3 regions of the Pinisolibacter sp. genome follow, and region 1 is predicted to be linked to each of the others. Evidence: predicted binding sites of a transcription regulator. Region 1 holds the regulator's gene; each other region holds the start of a gene.
What was found. Region 1 encodes LexA, which represses DNA repair genes until DNA is damaged. Its sites were predicted from a motif close to TGTTCNNNNTGTGTTCNG; they were not measured.
Positions count from the first base shown of each region.

Region 1 (6,409 bases):
ATGACCGGCGTCTTCGCCCGCGCCTGGGTCGAGCCGATCGCCCGCGTACTCGCCAATCTCGGCACCACGTCGGCCTGGATCGTCCACGGCTCCGACGGTCTCGACGAGATCACCGTCACCGGTGAGACCCATGTCGCCGAACTGAAGGACGGCAAGATCGCCACCTTCGTCGTCGATCCCGAATCCGTCGGCCTCGCCCGTCATCCGATCGAAGCGCTCAGGGGTGGCGACGCCGCCGTCAACGCCGCAGCGCTCCGGGCGGTGTTCGAGGGCGAGCCCTCGGCCTATCGCGACATCGTGCTGATGAACGCCGGCGCGGCGCTGGTGGTCGCGGGCAAGGTGGCGACGCTCGCCGAGGGCGTGGCCCGCGCCGCCACCGCGATCGACGACGGCAGCGCCCGGGCGCGCCTCGCCGCGCTCGTCGACGTTTCGAACGCCTGAGGACGGCGATGGCCGACATTCTGAAGAAGATCGAGCTCTACAAGCGCGAGGAGATCGCCGCCGCCAAGGCGAAGGTCTCCGAAGCGGAGCTGCGCGCCCGCATCGCCGACGTCACGGCGCCGCGCGGCTTCCTCGCCGCGCTCCGCGCCAGGAAGGCGGCGGGCGAGCGTGGCCTGATCGCCGAGATCAAGAAGGCGAGCCCGTCGAAGGGGCTGATCCGCGCCGATTTCGATCCGCCGAGCCTCGCCCGCGCCTACGAGGCCGGCGGTGCCGCATGCCTGTCGATCCTCACCGACGGCCCGTCCTTCCAGGGCGCGCCGGAGTACCTGACGGCGGCCCGAGCCGCGGTCGGCTTACCATGCCTTCGCAAAGACTTCCTCTACGAACCTTATCAAGTGCTCGAAGCGCGTGCCTGGGGTGCCGACTGCATCCTGATCATCATGGCGTCGCTCTCCGACGACGAGGCGAAGGCGCTCGAGGATGCCGCCTTCGCGCTCGGCATGGACGTGCTGATCGAGGTCCACGACGAGGAGGAGACCGAGCGGGCGCTGCGCCTCGCCTCGCCGCTTCTCGGCATCAACAACCGCAACCTCAAGACCTTCGAAGTGTCGCTCACGACCTCCGAACGGCTGGCGGCGATGGTGCCCGACGACCGCCTGCTGGTCGGCGAGAGCGGCATCTTCACCCCCGACGACTGCGCCCGCCTCGAGCGCGTCGGCATCTCCACCTTCCTGGTCGGCGAGAGCCTGATGCGTCAGGCCGACGTCACCGTCGCCACCCGGGCGCTGCTGGCGAAGGCCCGACCATGACCGACGCCCCGCGCCTCACCCATCTCGACGACAGCGGCGCCGCCCACATGGTCGACGTCGGCGACAAGGCCGTGACCTCGCGCACGGCGATCGCCGAGGGCTCGGTCACCATGAAGCCGGAGACGCTGGCGCTGATCCGCGACGGCCTCGCCAAGAAGGGCGATGTCGTCGCCACGGCGCGCATCGCCGGCATCATGGCGGCCAAGAAGACCCACGAGCTGATCCCGCTCTGCCATCCGCTGCTCCTGACCAAGGTCACCCTCGATGTCGAGATCGACGAGACGCTGCCGGGTCTACGTCTCCGCGCCCTCGCCCGCGTCTCGGGGCAGACCGGGGTGGAGATGGAGGCGCTGACCGCCGTTTCCGTCGCCTGTCTCACCGTCTACGACATGGCCAAGGCGGTCGACCGTGGCATGGTGATCGGCGGCATCCGATTGCTCGAGAAGTCCGGCGGCAAGTCGGGCGAATGGCGCGCGGAGTGACATCATGGCGCTGACCCCGGTCGATGTGGCGCTCGCCGCCGTGCTCGAAGGCATCGTGGCGACCGAGTCCGAGATCGTGCCGATCACCGCGGCGCGCGGCCGCGTCCTCGCCGCCGATCTTCACGCCCGCCGCACCCAGCCGCCCTTCGCCGCCGCCGCCATGGACGGCTGGGCGATCCGCGCCGCCGACGCGACCGAGCCCGGCGCGCGCCTGCGGGTCGTCGGCGAGGCCGCCGCCGGCAACGCCTTCGCCGGCACGGTCGAGGCGGGCACCTGCGTGCGCATCTTCACCGGCGCACCGTTGCCGGCCGGCGCCGATACCGTCGTCATGCAGGAGTACACCAGCCGCGACGGCGACACCGTGACCTTCGACGAGGTGGCCGAGCGCGGCCGTCACATCCGCGCCGCCGGCGTCGACTTCCGCGAGGGCGACGTCGGCCCGATCGCCGGCACCCGCCTCGACTTCACCAATCTCGGTCTGGTCGCGGCGATGAACCACGCCGAAATGCCGGTCCACCGGCGCCCGCGTATCGCCGTGCTCGCCACCGGCGACGAGCTGGTGCCGCCGGGCGCCACCCCCGGTCTCGACCAGATCATCGCCTCCAACGGCTATGCGATCACCGCGCTGATCGAGGCGGTCGGCGGCGAGGCGATCGATCTCGGCATCGTTCGCGACGACCTCGACGCGACGATCGCGGCGATCCGCGCCGCCTTCGATCTCGGTGTCGAGGTGCTCGTCACCATCGGCGGCGCCTCGGTCGGCGACCGCGACCACGTCCATGCCGCACTCGCCGCCGCCGGCGTCGAATTCGGCTTCTGGAAGCTCGCCATGCGGCCGGGCAAGCCGCTGATGTTCGGTCGCCGCGGCGCGGCCCGGGTCGTCGGCCTGCCGGGCAATCCTTCGTCGGCGCTGGTCTGCTCGCTGCTCTTCCTGGCGCCCCTGGTGCGCGCGCTCTCCGGCGTGCCCGATCCGCGGCCACGCCAGGAGATCGTCGCCCTCGGACGCGCCGTCGCCGCCAACGACGCCCGCCAGGACTACATGCGCGCCCATCTCGTCGTCGACGCCGACGGCCGGCTCGCCGCGGTCCCCGCCGATACGCAGGATTCCTCGCTGTTGACCCGCTTCGCCGGGACCGACGGCCTCCTGGTGCGCCCGCCCCACGCCCCGCCGGCCGAGGCCGGCGAACCCTGCCGGTTCATCCGCTTCCCCTGAGGCGAAATCCGGACGTATCCATCCGGATCACCGGTTCCGTTCGCCGAAGAGCGCTCGGGAACGGGGATTTTCGGCGGGTCGAATGCGGCATCGCGGAACGCGATCCACCGGACCTCGAGGAGGAAACGACCGCCGGAGCCGTACACCGCGCCCGGGTCGCCGCCATGGCGCGCCTCCGGCATCGAGCGCCCGACGCCACCCGCGGCCGCGGGCACCGCGTCGCCATCGCGGCGATCCGCGCGCCCCGATGCGGCCGGCCCATCGATCTCATGCCCGTTTTGTTCTCGGCGTCGCTTGCGGAACATCCGGGGAACGTGTAGGTTGAGTTCGCGATTTGTACTTGTGGCGAATCGGCCACTCTCCATCGTCGAACGCCATCGACGGCGGGCGAGTGGGCCGTGAGCGATCCGACGAGTGCGAGCGAGATCCGACCCGGCGGGACGATCGTTTCGCCGCGTTTCTTTTCGATCCTGTTCCGCGGCGTGCGCTCTCACGCCGGGACCGACGAGGTGTCGAGCCGATGCTGACGCGCAAGCAGTACGAACTGCTGATGTTCATTCACGAGCGGCTGAAGGAGACCGGCGTGCCGCCCTCCTTCGACGAGATGAAGGATGCGCTCGACCTCCGGTCCAAGTCGGGCATCCATCGGCTGATCACGGCGCTCGAGGAGCGCGGCTTCATCCGCCGCCTGCCCAACCGGGCGCGAGCGCTCGAGGTGGTGCGCCTGCCCGATTCGGTCGCCCCCGGCCTCGCCTCGGCGAGCCGGCCGGGCAAGGGTTTCGCCCCCTCGGTCATCGAGGGCAGCCTCGGCAAGCCGCGCAGCGTGGCGACGGGCGACGACGAGCGGGCCGACGTGGTGACGATCCCCGTCATGGGCCGCATCGCCGCCGGTACGCCGATCTCGGCGATCCAGAACTACACCCACGCCATCCCGGTTCCGATGGACCTCATCGGCGGCGGCGAACATTTCGCTCTCGAGGTGCGCGGCGATTCGATGATCGACGCGGGCATCCTCGACGGCGACACCGTGTTGATCAAACGCTCCGACCACGCCGACTCGGGCGATATCGTCGTCGCCCTGGTCGACGAGGAGGAGGCGACGCTGAAGCGACTGCGCAAGCGCGGCGCCTCGGTAGCGCTGGAAGCCGCCAATCCCGCCTACGAGACGCGGATCTTCGGCCCCGATCGGGTCAAGGTCCAGGGTCGGCTGGTCGGCCTCATCCGCCGCTACTGAGCGGCGCGGACCTCGGCATCGACCGCCTCGGCTTCGCGTTCGAGCGCGGCGATGCGCGGATCGAGCGGGGTCCAGGGACGGGGGCTCGCCGGAAGGCTGGTGCGCAGAAGTACGTCGCGACGCAGATACACCTCGTCCGGTGGGACGGCGGCGACCGCGGGCGCCACGCCGGAGCGGGTCGGCGGCGGGTCGGTGCGCGGTGTGTTCGCTCGCTGCGTGTGACCTCGTTGGGTGTTCCGTCGGCTCGCGGCCGGATCGATAGGAACGCCCCGGTCGCCGCCATCGCCATCCCCGGCTCCCCCACCTGCATCGCCGCCGCCCCCGTCGGCGTCGGGGGCGGCTGTGGCACGCGGGGCGAAGTCGTCGAGGTCGCCCGACGCCGTTTCCGGATCGCGGGTGGGATCGGCGAGTGCGTCGGCGGAGCCGTTTTCGAAGCGTGACCGCTCGTCGGTGTTCCTCGCCGACGAAAGGGCCCCGATCGGTCTCGGCGGACCGGTGAAGTCGAGCGTCGACGCTCCGGTGCGGGCGAGGTCGAGGCGATCGACGACCGTGGTGAGATCGCGGCAGCCCGGCGGCGCGACCAGGGTGGTGATCACCAGGGCGGCGCGTCGGCAATCCTCGTCGAAGGCGCCCGGATGGCGCACCACGGCGATTTCGAGCATGCCGCCGCCCGAACGGCGGGACGACGCGCCCGGACCGCCCCGCGGCTGCGATCCGATCGCTCGATCCGACCCGGGGACGACTGCGGCAGGCTCGCCGCCGCCGGGGATCTCGGGGTGGCGCGCTTCGATGCCGGTGCTGCTCCCGTCGGGGGTACGCGTGGCCGCGCCGGGGCGAGCTTCGCGCCCATCGCCGGTCTTCGCGCTGCCGCGAGCTTCGCTCCGGCCACGGGCGTCCTTCGCCGCGGGAACCTCGGCACCCGCGGCGGTATCACCGATTTCGCCGTCGCCGATCTCCCCGTGACGGAAGATGCATCCTGCCGGATCGCAGAGCCACCCCGCGCCGAGACCGGGGTCCTGCGTCGGCCGGGCGTCGTGATCGGCGGCGAGCCAGATCGCCGTGTCGAACCGGTCCTGGCGTCCGGCGAGCACGTGCAGCCGTCCGTCGGCGCCTCGCACCGCCACCGGGCTGCCGTGGCGGCCGATCAGCACGTCGGGGCGCGGCCCGAGGAAGAGCAAGGCACAAGCCGCGGCCGCCGGGATCAGACCGAAAAGTCGGATCCGGCTCTTCCAGGCGGAGAGCCACAGGACGGCGGCGATGCCGAGCGGCATCATCGCCGCATGCGGCGCACCGATCAGCCCGTCGCCGGCCGGCAGCGCCGCGGCCCACCGCCCCACCAGGATCATCCAGTCGATCCCGAGGCCCATCACCTGCAACGGCCAGTGGTCGAGCCCGAACGGCATCGCCAGAGCCGAGAGGACCGCCGCCGGCATGATCACGATGCCGGTCACCGGCAACACCGCCATGTTGGCGAGGATCGAATAGGGGGCGGCGCGGAAGAACGTCCCGGCGATGATCGGCGCGGTGGCGAGACCGGCGACGAGAGAGGAGAAGGCGAAGCCCTCGATGTTGCGGAAGACCCCGCCGACGAGATGGACGACGAGCCCCGCCTCGCGGCGCGGCGGCGGCCGTCGCGATGCCCACCCGCGGTAGAGGTCGTAGGAGGCGACGAGGGCGATCACCGCCAGGAAGCTCATCTGGAAGCTCGGCTCCATCGCCGCCGACGGCGAGACCGCCATGATCAGGATCGCCGCGACGGCCACCGTGTGCATGGTGATCGCCGGCCGATCGACCAGCACCGCGAGGAGCGCCACCGACACCATCAGATGCGAGCGCAGCGCCGCCACCTGGTTGCCGGAGAGCAGGAGGTAGATCGTCGCCGCGACGAAGGCGACCGCCGCCGCCCATTTCTTGATCGGGTAGCCGAGCGCGAGGGCGGGAAAGAGCGCCAGGAGAGCACGGATGGCGACGATCACCCCGCCGGCCACCAGCCCCATGTGGAGGCCCGAGATCGAGACGATGTGGGTGAGGCCGGAGGCGCGCAGCGGCTCGGCGGCGGCTTCCGGGATCGCCCGCTGCTCGCCGACCATCAGCGCCGCGCCGATGGCGCCGGTGGCCCCGGGCAGGCTGGCGCGCACCCGTTCGGCGATGGCGTGGCGCAACGACCCGATCGGCTGAAGGAGGCTGTCCCCCCGGTCGGCCGGGCCGAGATCGATCGGGGTGACGCGGC
Region 1 is NZ_DAIPZB010000006.1:4,144-10,552, reverse strand. Features, by position in the region: gene trpD (anthranilate phosphoribosyltransferase) at 1-441, shown strand, start outside; gene trpC (indole-3-glycerol phosphate synthase TrpC) at 450-1,250, shown strand; gene moaC (cyclic pyranopterin monophosphate synthase MoaC) at 1,247-1,732, shown strand; gene V7Q42_RS03725 (molybdopterin molybdotransferase MoeA) at 1,737-2,945, shown strand; gene lexA (transcriptional repressor LexA) at 3,466-4,179, shown strand; gene V7Q42_RS03715 (ComEC/Rec2 family competence protein) at 4,173-6,409, opposite strand, start outside.

Region 2 (6,409 bases), on a different contig from region 1:
CGGTGACCGGCTCGATGGCGGCGTTGATCGAACGGTTGACCTCGACCAGCACCCCCCAGGTGCGGGAGTCGAGGCGGACGTCCTGCGCGCGGGCCCGTTCGGCGCGGCATTCGGCCGGCATGCGGCGACAGAAGTCGACCCAACCCCACACCGGACGGGCATCACCGACCGGCAGTGCGTTGGTGGTCGCAGGAAGCCGCGACGCGATCACGCCGGCCTTCGGCTTCGGTAGCTGTTGAACCTGCGCGTGAGCTACCGTGCCGATCAGCATCGACGCTGCAAAAATCGCGCATCCCCAGATGTTCTTCGTCATCATATCGAAGTTACCCCACATCCCAGTGATGGTAACTTCGCACACTCGAATTATATCGACGTCAAATAATGGGTCTGAGTTTCTTTGATCGAATCAATACTCTATTTATACTCATTATCTGAAGATTTGCTCGATCCCTCGAATTTTACCGGAGGCCAGAAAGACTCTGGAAACCATGCGCGGAGCAGAATGGCGGAATTCCGCGCCTTCGTCGGCCCGTCGCGGTCGGGGGACATGCCACGACGAGGCCTCGAGGGTGTCGGAGCCTGCGAAAACAGCCGAAAATTTTTTCGCGATCGGATCCAACGTCATGGCGACCGCCTGCACCAACGGCATCGACACCGGTTTCGTCGACCTGGGGACCACCAAGGTGGCGATTCTCGGGGTGGTCCAGGGGATCACCGAACTTCTGCCGATCTCCTCCACCGCGCACATGCGCATCGTGCCGACCTTTCTCGGCTGGCCCGATCCCGGCTCGGCCTTCTCGGCGGCGATGCAGCTCGCGGCGCTCTTCGCGGTGATCACCTATTTCTGGCGCGACCTGTGGCGGGTCGGCCGCGGCGCCTACGCCTCGACCCAGACCGGCGACTACCGGACCTTCGAGTTCCGGATGGCGGTGGGCATCGTCATCGCCACCATCCCGATCGTGATCGGCGGTCTCCTCTTGAAGAAGACGCTCAACGCCTGCGGCTCGCCGTTGCGCGAGTTGTGGGTGATCGGCGCGGCGAGCCTCGGCATGGCGGTGCTGCTGGCGCTGGCCGAACTCGTCTGCAAGCACAAGCGCTCGTTCGAGGACATCCGCCTGCGCGACGCCGTGGTCGTCGGGCTCGCTCAGGTCGGGGCGCTGATCCCCGGCGTGTCGCGCTCCGGCTCGACGCTGACGGCAGCGCTGTTCATGAACCTCAAGCGCGAGGACGCGGCGCGTTTCTCCTTCCTGCTCGGCCTGCCGGCGATCACCGGGGCGGGCGTCAAAGAGCTGCTCGAGCTGCGCAAGGCCGGGCTCGACGCGCACGGCTGGGAGGTGCTGGGGGTGGGGCTGGCCACCGCCTCGCTTTCCGCCTTCGTCGCCATCTGGACGCTGATGAAGGTGATGGAGCGCTTCTCCGCTTGGCCCTTCGTCGTCTATCGCGGCCTGATGGGGGCGTTCCTGCTGCTCGTCGTGTGGCTCGACGTGCTGGCGTGACGCGGAGCGCCGCGAAGCGGGCGCGCGATGGTTCGAGACGGGCCTGCGGCCCTCACCATGAGGCGTTCGTGTTCATTCGAGTATTCGGGAGCGCCTCATGGTGAGGAGGGCCGCAGGCCCGTCTCGAACCATCGCGCACCCACCCGCCCGCTGTCGTGTCGGCGTGGACGAGCGTCGTGAACCGCGCCGGCCTCGCCTCAGCCTATGCCGAAACGGCCGGCGGTGGCGCGGCCGGCGAGCTTGGCCTGCTTCAGGAAGCGCTTGGCGATGCGCTCGCGCTTCAGACGCGACAGGTGGTCGATGAAGACGACGCCGTCGAGATGGTCGATCTCGTGCTGAACGCAGGTGGCGAGGAGGCCGTCGGCCTCGATCTCCTGCGCTTTGCCGTCGCGATCGAGGAACTTCACCCGGCAGCGGGCGGGGCGCTCGACGTCGTCGTAGTGCTCGGGCACCGACAGGCAGCCCTCCTGATAGGTGTTCGTCTCCTCCGAGACCCAGGTGATCTCGGGATTGACGAGGCATATCGGCGCCTTCTCCTCGCCCTCGCGCGACACGTCGATGGTGACGATGCGCTTGGGCACACCGACCTGGATCGCCGCCAGCCCGATGCCGGGGGCGGCGTACATGGTCTCCAGCATGTCGTCGAGCAGACGACGGATCGATGCGTCGACCGTCGTGACCGGCTCGGAGACGAGCTTCAGGCGGGGATCGGGAAGGGTGATGATGTCGAGCTTGGCCATGAGCCGTCAGATAGGAGAGCGATGGGCGTCGGTCAATCGAAACCGCGCGGGGAACATGAGAACAAAACAGGATCTCTTAACGGATTCGAGCTAGCTTCCTCCCATGCAGGACGCGCTACGCCGATTCGTCGCCGACATGGCCTCGCTTCAGTCGACGGTGACCACCGTCGCCGGGGCGATCGCTCTCGCCTTCCTTCTGCTCCTCCTCCTCGCCGCGCTGGCGGCGGCGCGGGGCCGGGCGCGGCGCGAGGCGCTGGCGGAGGAGCGGGCGCGCGAGCTCGACGAGCGCCTCGCCGAGGTGGCCCGCCTCCAGGCGGAGACGACCGGGCGGATGCAGACCATGGCCGAGATCTTCGGCTCGCGGCAGTCGGATCTGGTGCGCGGCCTCTCCGAGCGGCTCGACGGCCTCTCCCATCGCCTCGGCGACACGCTCGCCACCCAGGGGCGGGCGACGCACGACAATCTGTCGAAGCTCGCCGAACGGCTCGCCGTCATCGACCGGGCGCAACGCGGCATGGCCGAGCTCTCCGGCGAGGTGGTGCAGCTGCGCTCGATCCTGGCGAACAAGCAGGCGCGCGGCGCCTTCGGTCAGGGGCGGATGGAGGCGATCGTCGCCGATGCGCTGCCGGCCGACGCCTACGCCTTTCAGGCGACACTGTCGACCGGGGTCCGGCCCGACTGCCTGATCCGCATGGGGACGGGGGCGCCCGATCTCGCGGTCGACGCCAAGTTCCCGCTCGAATCCTGGAGCGCCTTCCACGACGCGGTCGACGACGAGCTGCGCGACCGGGCGGCGCAGGGCTTCCGGCGCGACGTGCTGCGCCACGTCGGCGACATCGCCGACAAGTATCTCGTCCCCGGCGAGACGCAGGACATCGCCTTCCTGTTCGTGCCGTCGGAATCGATCTTCGCCGACCTGCACGAGCATTTCGACGACGTGGTGCAGCGGGCGCATCGATCGCGGGTGGTGATCGTCTCGCCGTCGCTGCTCACCCTCGCCATCCAGGTGGTGCGCTCGATCACCCGGGATCAGCGCATGCGCGAGCAGGCGCACGTCATCCAGGCGGAGGTCGCCCATCTCCTCGACGATGTGGCGCGGCTCTCCGAACGGGTGGCGAAGTTGCAGACGCATTTCGGCCAAGCGGCGCGGGATCTGGACCAGATCGCCGTCTCGGCCGACAAGGTGGAACGACGGGCGGGGCGGATCGAGAGCCTCGATCTCGGGGCCGCCCCCTTGCCCGCCTCGACACGGGGACCGGCCGAACCGGTCCTGCCCTTCGGATCCGATCGCCTCGCGGGGGAATGACATGTCGCTGCTCGTCGCCATCCGGGGCTGGACGCCGGACGAATGGGTCGAACGGTTTCGCCGCCTCATGCCGGGGCGGCTGGTGTTCGACGCGCGCCACCCCTTCGATCCGGGCGCGGTGACCCATGCGGCGGTGTGGAAGCCGGAGCCGGGCCTGCTCGCCGGCCTGCCCAATCTGCGCGCCGTGTTCAATCTCGGCGCCGGCGTCGACGCGCTCCTCGCCGACCCGACACTGCCGCGGGTGCCGATCGCCCGCATCGTCGACCCGGATCTCACCGCCCGGATGACCGAGTGGGTGGTGATGAACGTGCTGATGTACCATCGTCAGGTCCACGCCCACGCCGAGAACCAGCGACGCGCGGTGTGGGGCACCCTGCCCCAACCGGCGGCGAAGGACGTGTCGATCGGCATCATGGGGCTCGGCGTGCTCGGCCGCGCCGCGGCGGAGGCGCTGATGGCGCTCGGCTTCCATGTCCGCGGCTGGAGCCGAAGCCCACACGAGATCGACGGGGTCGAGTGTTTCGCCGGTGCTTTCGGCCTCGGGCCGTTCCTCGGCCGCACCGATATCCTGGTGGTGCTGCTGCCGCTGACCCCCGACACACGGGGCATCCTGAACAAGGCCCTCCTCGACCGGATGCGGCGCAAGAACCACATGGGCGGGCCGGTGCTGATCAACGGCGGCCGCGGCGGGCTGCAGGTCGAGGCCGACATCGTCGCTGCGCTCGACTACGGCACGCTGGCGGCGGCGTCGCTCGACGTCTTCGAGACCGAGCCGCTGCCGGCGGTCTCGCCCCTGTGGGCGCACCCGAAGGTGATCGTCACGCCGCACTGCGCCGCCGATTCCGATCCCGATGCGCTGGCGAGGGTGATCACCGAGGCGATCAAACGGGAAGAATCCGGCGGCGGCATCGCCTCGGAGACGCTGGTCGATCGGCGGACGGGGTATTGACGGAGCGCGCCGCGCCGACCGGTTTCCGACGACCGCCACCTTGTTCGCCTTCACCCCGAGGTGCCCGGCGGAGGCGGGCCTCGAAGGGCGAAGGCTTCGACGGAACGTGCCATTCGGCCCTTCGCCCTTCGAGGCTCGCTTCGCTCGCACCTCGGGGTGGAGACTTTTGCGCGAGCCGATCGATCGGGTCCGCCGATTCGAAATCGCCTCCGACACCGCCCGGACCCTAGGCCGTCATCCCCGGCCGGAGAGAAGCGGAGGGGAAGGGGATCCGATGGCTTTTCAACAAGTCGAGAGGCCGATGGATCCCCTTCCCTCGCGCGTCGCGCTCGCCGGGGACGACGGCAGAGGTCGAGGCGAAGTCGGTGGCGGATCATCGCCACGGCGACCCGCGCAGAGATCTCCAGGATGAAGGGCCTCCACACCGATGCGTATGGTTCCAGAATTCGCGAGGACGACGTCGTTCAGCCGCGCCCCGGCAGCTCGATCCGCTTGACCGACCGCAGCGGCGTGCCGCTCGCCTCGATCCGCGCCAGCCCCTCCGCGATCCCCTCGATGCCGACGGCCATCATGAAGGCGTTGGCGTGGAGGAAGGTCGTCGCGTCGCGCACCAGGGCGACGTGGCCGGGCCAGAACATGAGGTCGCCGCGCTTCCACGCCCGCGGGTCGAGATCGACGGCCTCGCCGGCCGCCATCTCCTGCATGTCGGCATCGCGGGGCAACAGGACGCCGCAGGCTTCGTAGGCGGTCTGCGCCAGCCCGGAGCAATCGAGGCCGAGGGAGGAGCGCCCACCCCAGAGGTAGGGCGTGCCGAGGAAGCGTTCGGCCACCGCCACCGGGTCGGTCTCGAGCGTGTCGACCGGCACGAGATGGTTCGCGACGATCGCCCGGCCGTCCGCCGTCACGGCGAAGCGGCGGCCGTTCGCGTCGGTCTCGCGCACCACGGCGACGCGCGTCCCGAGGCTCACCCAATCGAGCGGCGGCAGTTTGATCGAGGGGCCGGGGTAGAGGAAGGTCCTCAGCGCCGCCACCTTGTGGGTGGGGCCCGCCCCCTCGCCCTTCAGGTAGGCGTGGACGGGGAGGTAGCCGACGTAGCCGTCGCGGGCGAGCTGCACCCAGGCCCAGCCCTCGTCGTCCTCGTCGTAGACGGTGAGGCGTTCGCCGGCGAGAGCCTCGGTGTCGAGGGCGGCATCGGCCCGCGGGCCGCGGCGCAGCGGCGCGACGCCGTCGATCACCCGCGCCACCTCTCCGTCGACGAAGCGGTCGGCGGTGACACGGCCTTCGAGGGCGCGGGCGGCGAGGTCGGGACGGGCGGGCGTCAGGCGAGGATCGAGATCGACCACGGGAGCCCTCCGGGCGGGTTTCACAGGCCGATGATCAGATCGGCGAGACGGTAGACCACCAGGGTCAACAGGAAGTCGAGGGCGACGAGACCGGCGGCGAGGCCCATCGGCGCGCCGCAGGCGATCCGCGTCACCAGCCACGCATAGTAGAGGCCGAAGGCGAGCGCGGCGAGATTGAGCGGGCCGAGCACCTCGAGCGGTATGAAGCCGAACACGAAGAGCCCGGTGAAGACGAAACTCGGCACCGCGGCGACGAGCGTCGTCCAGTTGCGCGCCACCATGTAGGGCACGTAGCCGCGGGAGACGCCGAGCGGCTTGGCCAGCACCGCCAGGACCACGGGGAAGGTGATCCAGGCGACGACATAGGCGAGGAGACCGACGATCCAGTAGAACGGCCCCTCGAACACCCGTGGATCGAGATGGACGGCGTCGGGCAGGCCGCGTTGCGCCGCCAGTTCGACGAGCGGCATCGGCAGAACGAGGAGGATCACCCGGAAGGAGCGCCAGAAGCCGTCGATCGAGGTGTCGAAGAAGGCCATGCCGCGTTCGTCGCCGAGGAGGAGGCGCCAGGAGCC
Region 2 is NZ_DAIPZB010000047.1:8,550-14,958, reverse strand. Features, by position in the region: gene V7Q42_RS17455 (transglutaminase-like cysteine peptidase) at 1-316, opposite strand, end outside; gene V7Q42_RS17450 (undecaprenyl-diphosphate phosphatase) at 624-1,496, shown strand; gene def (peptide deformylase) at 1,694-2,236, opposite strand; gene V7Q42_RS17440 (DNA recombination protein RmuC) at 2,340-3,542, shown strand; gene V7Q42_RS17435 (2-hydroxyacid dehydrogenase) at 3,544-4,491, shown strand; gene V7Q42_RS17430 (NlpC/P60 family protein) at 4,956-5,834, opposite strand; gene V7Q42_RS17425 (hypothetical protein) at 5,855-6,409, opposite strand, start outside.
Region 2: V7Q42_RS17440 (DNA recombination protein RmuC) is a predicted target of LexA. The motif match lies at 2,294-2,311, and genes of this name have one in related genera.

Region 3 (6,409 bases), on a different contig from region 1:
CGCCGTCTTGATGAAGGGACGGATCGACTCGATGCCCTCGTCGGTGATCACCACCATCTCGCCCGGTTCGATCTCGCGGATCACCCGGCCGCCGATGATGTCGAGGGCGCAGCTCTCCGACGCCAGCACGAAATAGCCGTCGACGTCGCCGAGGATCAGCGGACGTACGCCCTGCGGATCGCGCACGCCGATCATCTTCTTCTCGGAGAGGGCGACGAAGGCGTAGGCGCCCTCGATCTGCCGGAGCGCGTCGACGAAGCGATCGACCAGCGGCCCCTTCGACGAGGTCGCGACGAGATGCAGCACCGTCTCGGTGTCGGAGGTCGACTGGAAGATCGAGCCGCGCACCTGGAGCTGGCGCTGCAGCGTCAGCGCATTGGTGAGGTTGCCGTTGTGGGCGACGGCGAAACCGCCGCCGTGGAACTCGGCGAACAGCGGCTGGACGTTGCGCAGCACCTGTCCGCCGGTCGTCGAATAGCGGGTGTGGCCGATCGCCCGGTTGCCCTTGAGGCGGGCCATCACCGCCGGCTTGGCGAAATTGTCGCCGACCAGGCCGATGTGGCGCTCGACGTGGAAATGCTGGCCGTCATAGGTGACGATGCCGGCCGCCTCCTGGCCGCGATGCTGGAGCGCATGCAGGCCGAGAGCGGCGAGCGCCCCCGCCTCCGGATGGCCGTAGACGCCGAAGACGCCGCACTCCTCGTGGAGATGGTCGTCGCAGCCGAAGGGAGACCCGTGGGCCTCGTCGGGCGAGAACGCGTCCGCATCGCGATCCGGCATCTGTCGCTACTCCTGTCCGTCCGTGCCGCCCCCGGTCTCGGGTCGAGGGTCGGCGGAGTGTGGAGGGTGGCCGTAAAACGCTCGGGACGCCGTCCTGATCGGAAGCGCCCCGGATCCACCCGTCTCGTCGTCTCGTCCTCAGGGCGCCGGCTTCGCCGTCGTCCCGATCATCTGCTCCAGTTGCCGCTTGTCGCCGTTGCGATAGAGCGGCGTCGCGGCGTCCGTGCTCTTCTGCGGCTGGGCGAGCGGCTTGCCGGGCTCGGCCGGCTCCTGCGGCGTGCCGTCCTCCGGCCCGCGCTTCTTCTTCAGATACTTCTGCAGCTCTTCTTCGGCGTTCTCGGGCAGCACCGCGAGCAGCCGTTCGCCGAGATAGTCGACGATCGGCTTCGATTTCGCCGCCGACACCCACTTGGGCTGCTGCGGCGCCGGAACGAACCAGTTGAAGAACTGCATCGCCACGACGATCAACAACAGACCGCGCGCCGCGCCGAACAGGAAGCCGGCCGAGCGATCGAGCGCACCGAAAGAAGAATCGAGCACGAAGTCCGAGATCTTCATGGTGATCCAGCTGACCACCAGCAGGGTGACGACGAAGAGCCCGATCACCGTGACGCCGAGCGCGACGTTGTCGTTCGGCACATAGGCCTTCACCGTCGGCAGGAGCTGCTTGTGGAAGAGGAAGGCGACCCCGGCCGCCGCCACCCAGGAGGCGATCGACAGCACTTCGCGCAGAAAGCCGCGATACATGGCGAGCAGCGCCGACACCAACATCACCACGATGACGATGCCGTCGAGGAGCGTGATGAAGTCCATCGTCCGAACCCAGCCTCGTTCGTCGTGGTCCGCCGGCGCCGCCCCGCCCTTCGGACCCGGTTCATGGGCGAAGAACCCGCCCGGTCCTTCCACCCTCTTCGCCGCGATCGTCGAGCGTCGCGAACCCGTCGTTTCGATACGCGAGCCGATCGCCTCGGTCCAGTGCGAATTCGCGTCGGAGCGTCGCACGCCCGATCACGAGCGCGTCGGCGTGCCTGCTTTCCGAGCCGCTCTCAGCGACCGAAGGCCCGCATCGACCCTCGTCCCTCACCCTCCGACCGGCCGCCGCCGCGCCCCTCGCGCTCGCCGCCGCGCCCTTCACGTTCGCCGATCGGCGCCCGATGGACGAGCCCGCCGGCGCCCGCGGCGATGCGGGCGACGAGGTCGGCGAGGGCCTGCAACTCGGCCAGCTCGAGGCCGGGAACCGCCGCCGATCCGACCGATTTCGCGCCCTCGCGGGGTGTCCGTCCGCCTGTCGCCTCGAGATTGCCGGCCGGCAGCATGGCCGAGCGGAAGCCGAGGCGCTCGGCCTCCTTGAGCCGCGCATCGGCCCGCGACACCGGCCGGATCGAACCCGAAAGGCCGATCTCGCCGAAGAACACGCTCTCGCCCGACAGCGCCACGCCGGCGAGCGAGGAGACGAGCGCCGCCGCCACGGCCAGATCCGCCGCCGGTTCGGCGATGCGCAAACCCCCGGCGACGTTGAGATAGACGTCGTGTTGGCCGAGCCGGACCCCGCAATGCGCCTCCAGCACGGCGAGGATCATCGACAGCCGATTGCCGTCCCAGCCGACCACGGCGCGCCGCGCCGTGCCGAGCGAGGTCGGCGCGACCAGCGCCTGGATCTCGATGAGGAGCGGCCGCGATCCCTCCATGCCGGCGAAGACGGCGGTGCCGGGCGAGCGCCCGTCGCGTTCGCCGAGGAACAGCTCCGACGGGTTGGCGACCTCGCGCAGCCCCGCGCCGGTCATCTCGAAGACGCCGATCTCGTCGGTCGCGCCGAACCGGTTCTTCACCGAACGCAACACCCGGAAGCGCTGGGCGTCGTCGCCCTCGAAATAGAGCACGGCATCGACCATGTGCTCGACGACGCGGGGGCCGGCGATCTGCCCGTCCTTGGTGACGTGGCCGACGAGCACGACGGTGGCGCCCGACGATTTCGCCCAGCGGATCAGAGCCTGCGCCGCGGTTCTGACCTGGGTGACCGTGCCCGGCGCCGATTCGGCCAGCTCCGTCCACAGCGTCTGGATCGAATCGATCACCACGAAGGCCGGTACCGGCCCGGCCGAGAGCGTGGCGAGAATGTCTTCGACCGAAGTTTCCGCCGCCAGCGCCACCGGCGCCGCCGAGAGCCCGAGCCTCTCGGCGCGGAGCCGCACCTGCCCGATCGCCTCCTCGCCCGAGACGTAGACGACGCGGTGGCCTGCCTGCGCCATCGCCGCCGCCGCTTGGATGAGCAGCGTCGACTTGCCGATCCCCGGATCGCCGCCGACCAGCAGCGCCGAGCCGCGGACGAAGCCGCCGCCGGTCACCCGGTCGAGTTCGGCGATCCCCGAGGCGAGACGTGGCGCCTCCTTGGCCTCGCCGGAGAGCGCCACCAATGGCACCACGCGCCCGCGTTTGGCCGACACCGAGACGCCCGCCGGCGCACCACCGACGCCGCCCGCGCCGCCGTCGACCTCCTCGACGATGGTGTTCCACTCGCCGCAACCGTCGCAACGCCCGGCCCATCGCGCCGTGACCGACCCGCAGTTCTGGCAGACGAAACGGGTGGTGCGCTTGGCCATGCGGTCTCCAGAGATTCCCGATCCGGATTCGATCGTCGGAGATTGGCACGATGTTCCTGTTTTGTACAGGGTGACATTCCCCGCTTTCCCCGGAAATCGTGTGCCTCCGTCACGCCGCCGTCACCTTCGTGCGCGAAGGGCGCGACGCGACGGGGAGGGCAGGGGCATGACGATGGGGCGGGTGATCTCGGTGGCGGCCGACGGCGGCCATCGCTTCTCCAAGCGGGTGACGCCGGCGATCCGCCTGCTGACCGGCCTCGGCGTCGAGGGCGACGCTCATTGCGGCGTCACGGTCAAGCATCGATCGCGCGTCGCCGCCGATCCGACCGCGCCCAATCTGCGCCAGGTGCATCTGGTTCAGGGCGAGCTCTTCGACGAGCTGCGACCGCGGGGTTTCGATCTCGCCCCCGGCGATCTCGGCGAGAACATTCTCACCGGCGGTCTCGATCTTCTCGCCCTGCCGCGTGGCGCCCGGCTGGCGATCGGTTCGACGGCGATCGTCGAACTGACCGGCCTGCGCAACCCCTGTGGCCAGATCGAGAATTTTCGGAAGGGTCTGCTCGCCGCCGTCCTCGATCGCGCTGCCGACGGCTCGCTCGTCCGCAAGGCCGGGGTGATGGCGATCGTCGTCGCCGGCGGTGAGGTCGCCCCCGGCGACACGATCACCGTGACCCTGCCGGCCGAGCCGTGGCAGCGGCTGGAGCGGGTCTGAACCACCGACGAGCATCGCCGCCGGCGCCGCGGCCGGCTCGGAGCGGCTTGACGGGGAAGCGAATTCGGTCAATATGTTCTGCATATGTTCCATGGAGGAGCGACGATGGTCACGGTCGAGGCGAAGCGCCGGCGGTTCCGCGAGCTGCACCGCGACGGCTGTTTCGTCCTGCCCAATCCCTGGGATGTCGGCAGCCTGCGGCGGCTCGAGGCGGCGGGCTTTCCGGCGGTGGCGACGACCAGTTCCGGGCTCGCGTGGTCGCTCGGCAAGGCGGACGGCGAGGTCGGCTTCGACGAGGTCGTCGCCCACTTGCGGGCGCTCGTTGCGGCGACCGATCTGCCGGTCAACGCCGACTTCGAGGACGGTTACGCCGTCGATCTCGCCGGCCTCGGCCGCAACGTCGCCGCGGCGGTGGCGACCGGCGTCGCCGGTCTGTCGATCGAGGACCAGCGCGGCGACCGGCTGTTCGATCGCGTCGAGGCGGCGGAGCGCATCGCAGCCGCCCGCCGGGCGATCGACGCCATCGACCCCGCCGTCGTCCTCGTCGGCCGCGCCGAGGGCCTCCTGCTCGGCACCGCGGCGCTCGACGACACCATCGCCCGCCTCGTCGCCTATGCCGAGGCCGGCGCCGACTGCCTCTATGCGCCCTGCGTCACCGACCTCGGCGCCGTCGCCGAGATCGTTGCGGCGGTGGCGCCGAAACCGGTCAACGTGCTGCTCTGGGGCGAGGCGATGCGGGTCGCCGATCTGGCGGCATGCGGCGTCCGCCGTGTCAGCCTCGGCGGTGCGCTCGCCGCTGCGGCCCGGCGCGGCTTCGAAGCGGCGGTCCGCCTCCTCGTCGAGGAGGGGCGAGTGGCGCCGCGCGAGCCGGCCTTCCGCTGAGCCTCACAGCGCCGGCTGCGCCGACGGCGGCACATAGGCCGCCCGCGCCGCCCGCACGGCGTCGTGGTTGTCGATCGCCCAGCGGATCATCTCGCCGAGCGGCACCAGCATCGAGATGCCGAGGTCGGTGAGCGTGTAGTCGACCCGCGGCGGAATGGTCGGGAAGACGCGGCGTGAGACGAGCCCGTCCTGTTCGAGCCGCCGCAACGTCTGGGCGAGCATGCGTTGGGAAATGTCGGGGATCCGCGCCCGGACTTCGCTGAAGCGCAGCGTGCCGCCTTCGAGTTCCTTCATGACCAGCGCCGTCCATCGGTCGCCGAGCCGGTCGAGCACGTCCCGGATCGGGCAGTCGCCGGCGTCGCAGGCGGTCGAACGATGCAGCGTCATGGGGTGGCCTCGCGGGATCGTAGGGGCGGTGACGGCCGCCTTCCTCGGTTACGCCGATGATACCGACTGACTTTTCCCGCCCTCCTTGCGGCGTTCGGAGGGGTAGGTATCGAATATTTACCGACATACGAATTGTAAGTCGAACGCAAACACACCGACCGATATCGAATGGAGACCGATCAGCCATGTCCGGCAAGACCCTCGTCGTCCTCGCCCATCCAGACCTCGCCCGCTCGAAGGTCAACGCCGCCTGGGCCGCGGCACTCGCCGCCCATTCCGACCGCGTCACCGTCCACGACCTCCATGCCGCCTATCCGGATGGCGTGATCGACGTCGCCGCCGAACAGGCGCTGCTGCGCACCCATGATCGGGTGATCTTCCAGTTCCCGATGTTCTGGTTCGCCACCCCGCCGCTGCTCAAGCGTTGGTTCGACGACGTGCTCGCCTACGGCTTCGCCTACGGCCCCGGCGGCGATGCGCTGGAAGGCAAGGCGATCGGCGTCGCGGTCTCGACCGGCGGCAAGGCCGAAGCCTATCGCGCCGGCGGACAGAACGCCTGGACTCTCGACGAGCTGCTGCGGCCGATCCAGGCGACCGCCCGCTTCTGCCGCGCCGACTATCTGCCGCTGTTCACGCAGCAGGGCGCGATGTGGGGGCTCTCGGAGGACGAGATCGCCGCCTCCGCCCGTGCCTATGCGGCCCATGTGCTCGGCGAGCCGGCAGCGCTCGCCGCCTGACGCGGCGATGCGGAACTCGGAGGATCTCATCCGAGTTCCGTGTTCCCCTCATCGAAAAGAGCTTTCCGAACAAGGGGTTCTTCGATCCCTGGGATTCCGTGCGCGAGGGCGCTCCGGCCCGTCCTCACCCGCCCCGATGGATGCGCGCGTAGCGCCGGCCGAGGCTGGTCAGCACCTCGTAGTCGATGGTGCCCATCCGCGCCGCGGCCTCCTGGACGGTGACGTGCTCGCCGATCAGCTCGATCATGTCGCCGCGCTTCGCCTCCGGCACGTCGGTGACGTCGACCGCCATCAGGTCCATCGAGATGCGC
Region 3 is NZ_DAIPZB010000054.1:4,102-10,510, reverse strand. Features, by position in the region: gene purF (amidophosphoribosyltransferase) at 1-780, opposite strand, end outside; gene V7Q42_RS18430 (CvpA family protein) at 919-1,593, opposite strand; gene radA (DNA repair protein RadA) at 1,827-3,380, opposite strand; gene V7Q42_RS18420 (MOSC domain-containing protein) at 3,553-4,092, shown strand; gene V7Q42_RS18415 (isocitrate lyase/PEP mutase family protein) at 4,198-4,974, shown strand; gene V7Q42_RS18410 (winged helix-turn-helix transcriptional regulator) at 4,978-5,361, opposite strand; gene V7Q42_RS18405 (NAD(P)H-dependent oxidoreductase) at 5,547-6,098, shown strand; gene alr (alanine racemase) at 6,223-6,409, opposite strand, start outside.
Region 3: radA (DNA repair protein RadA) is a predicted target of LexA. The motif match lies at 3,432-3,449, and genes of this name have one in related genera.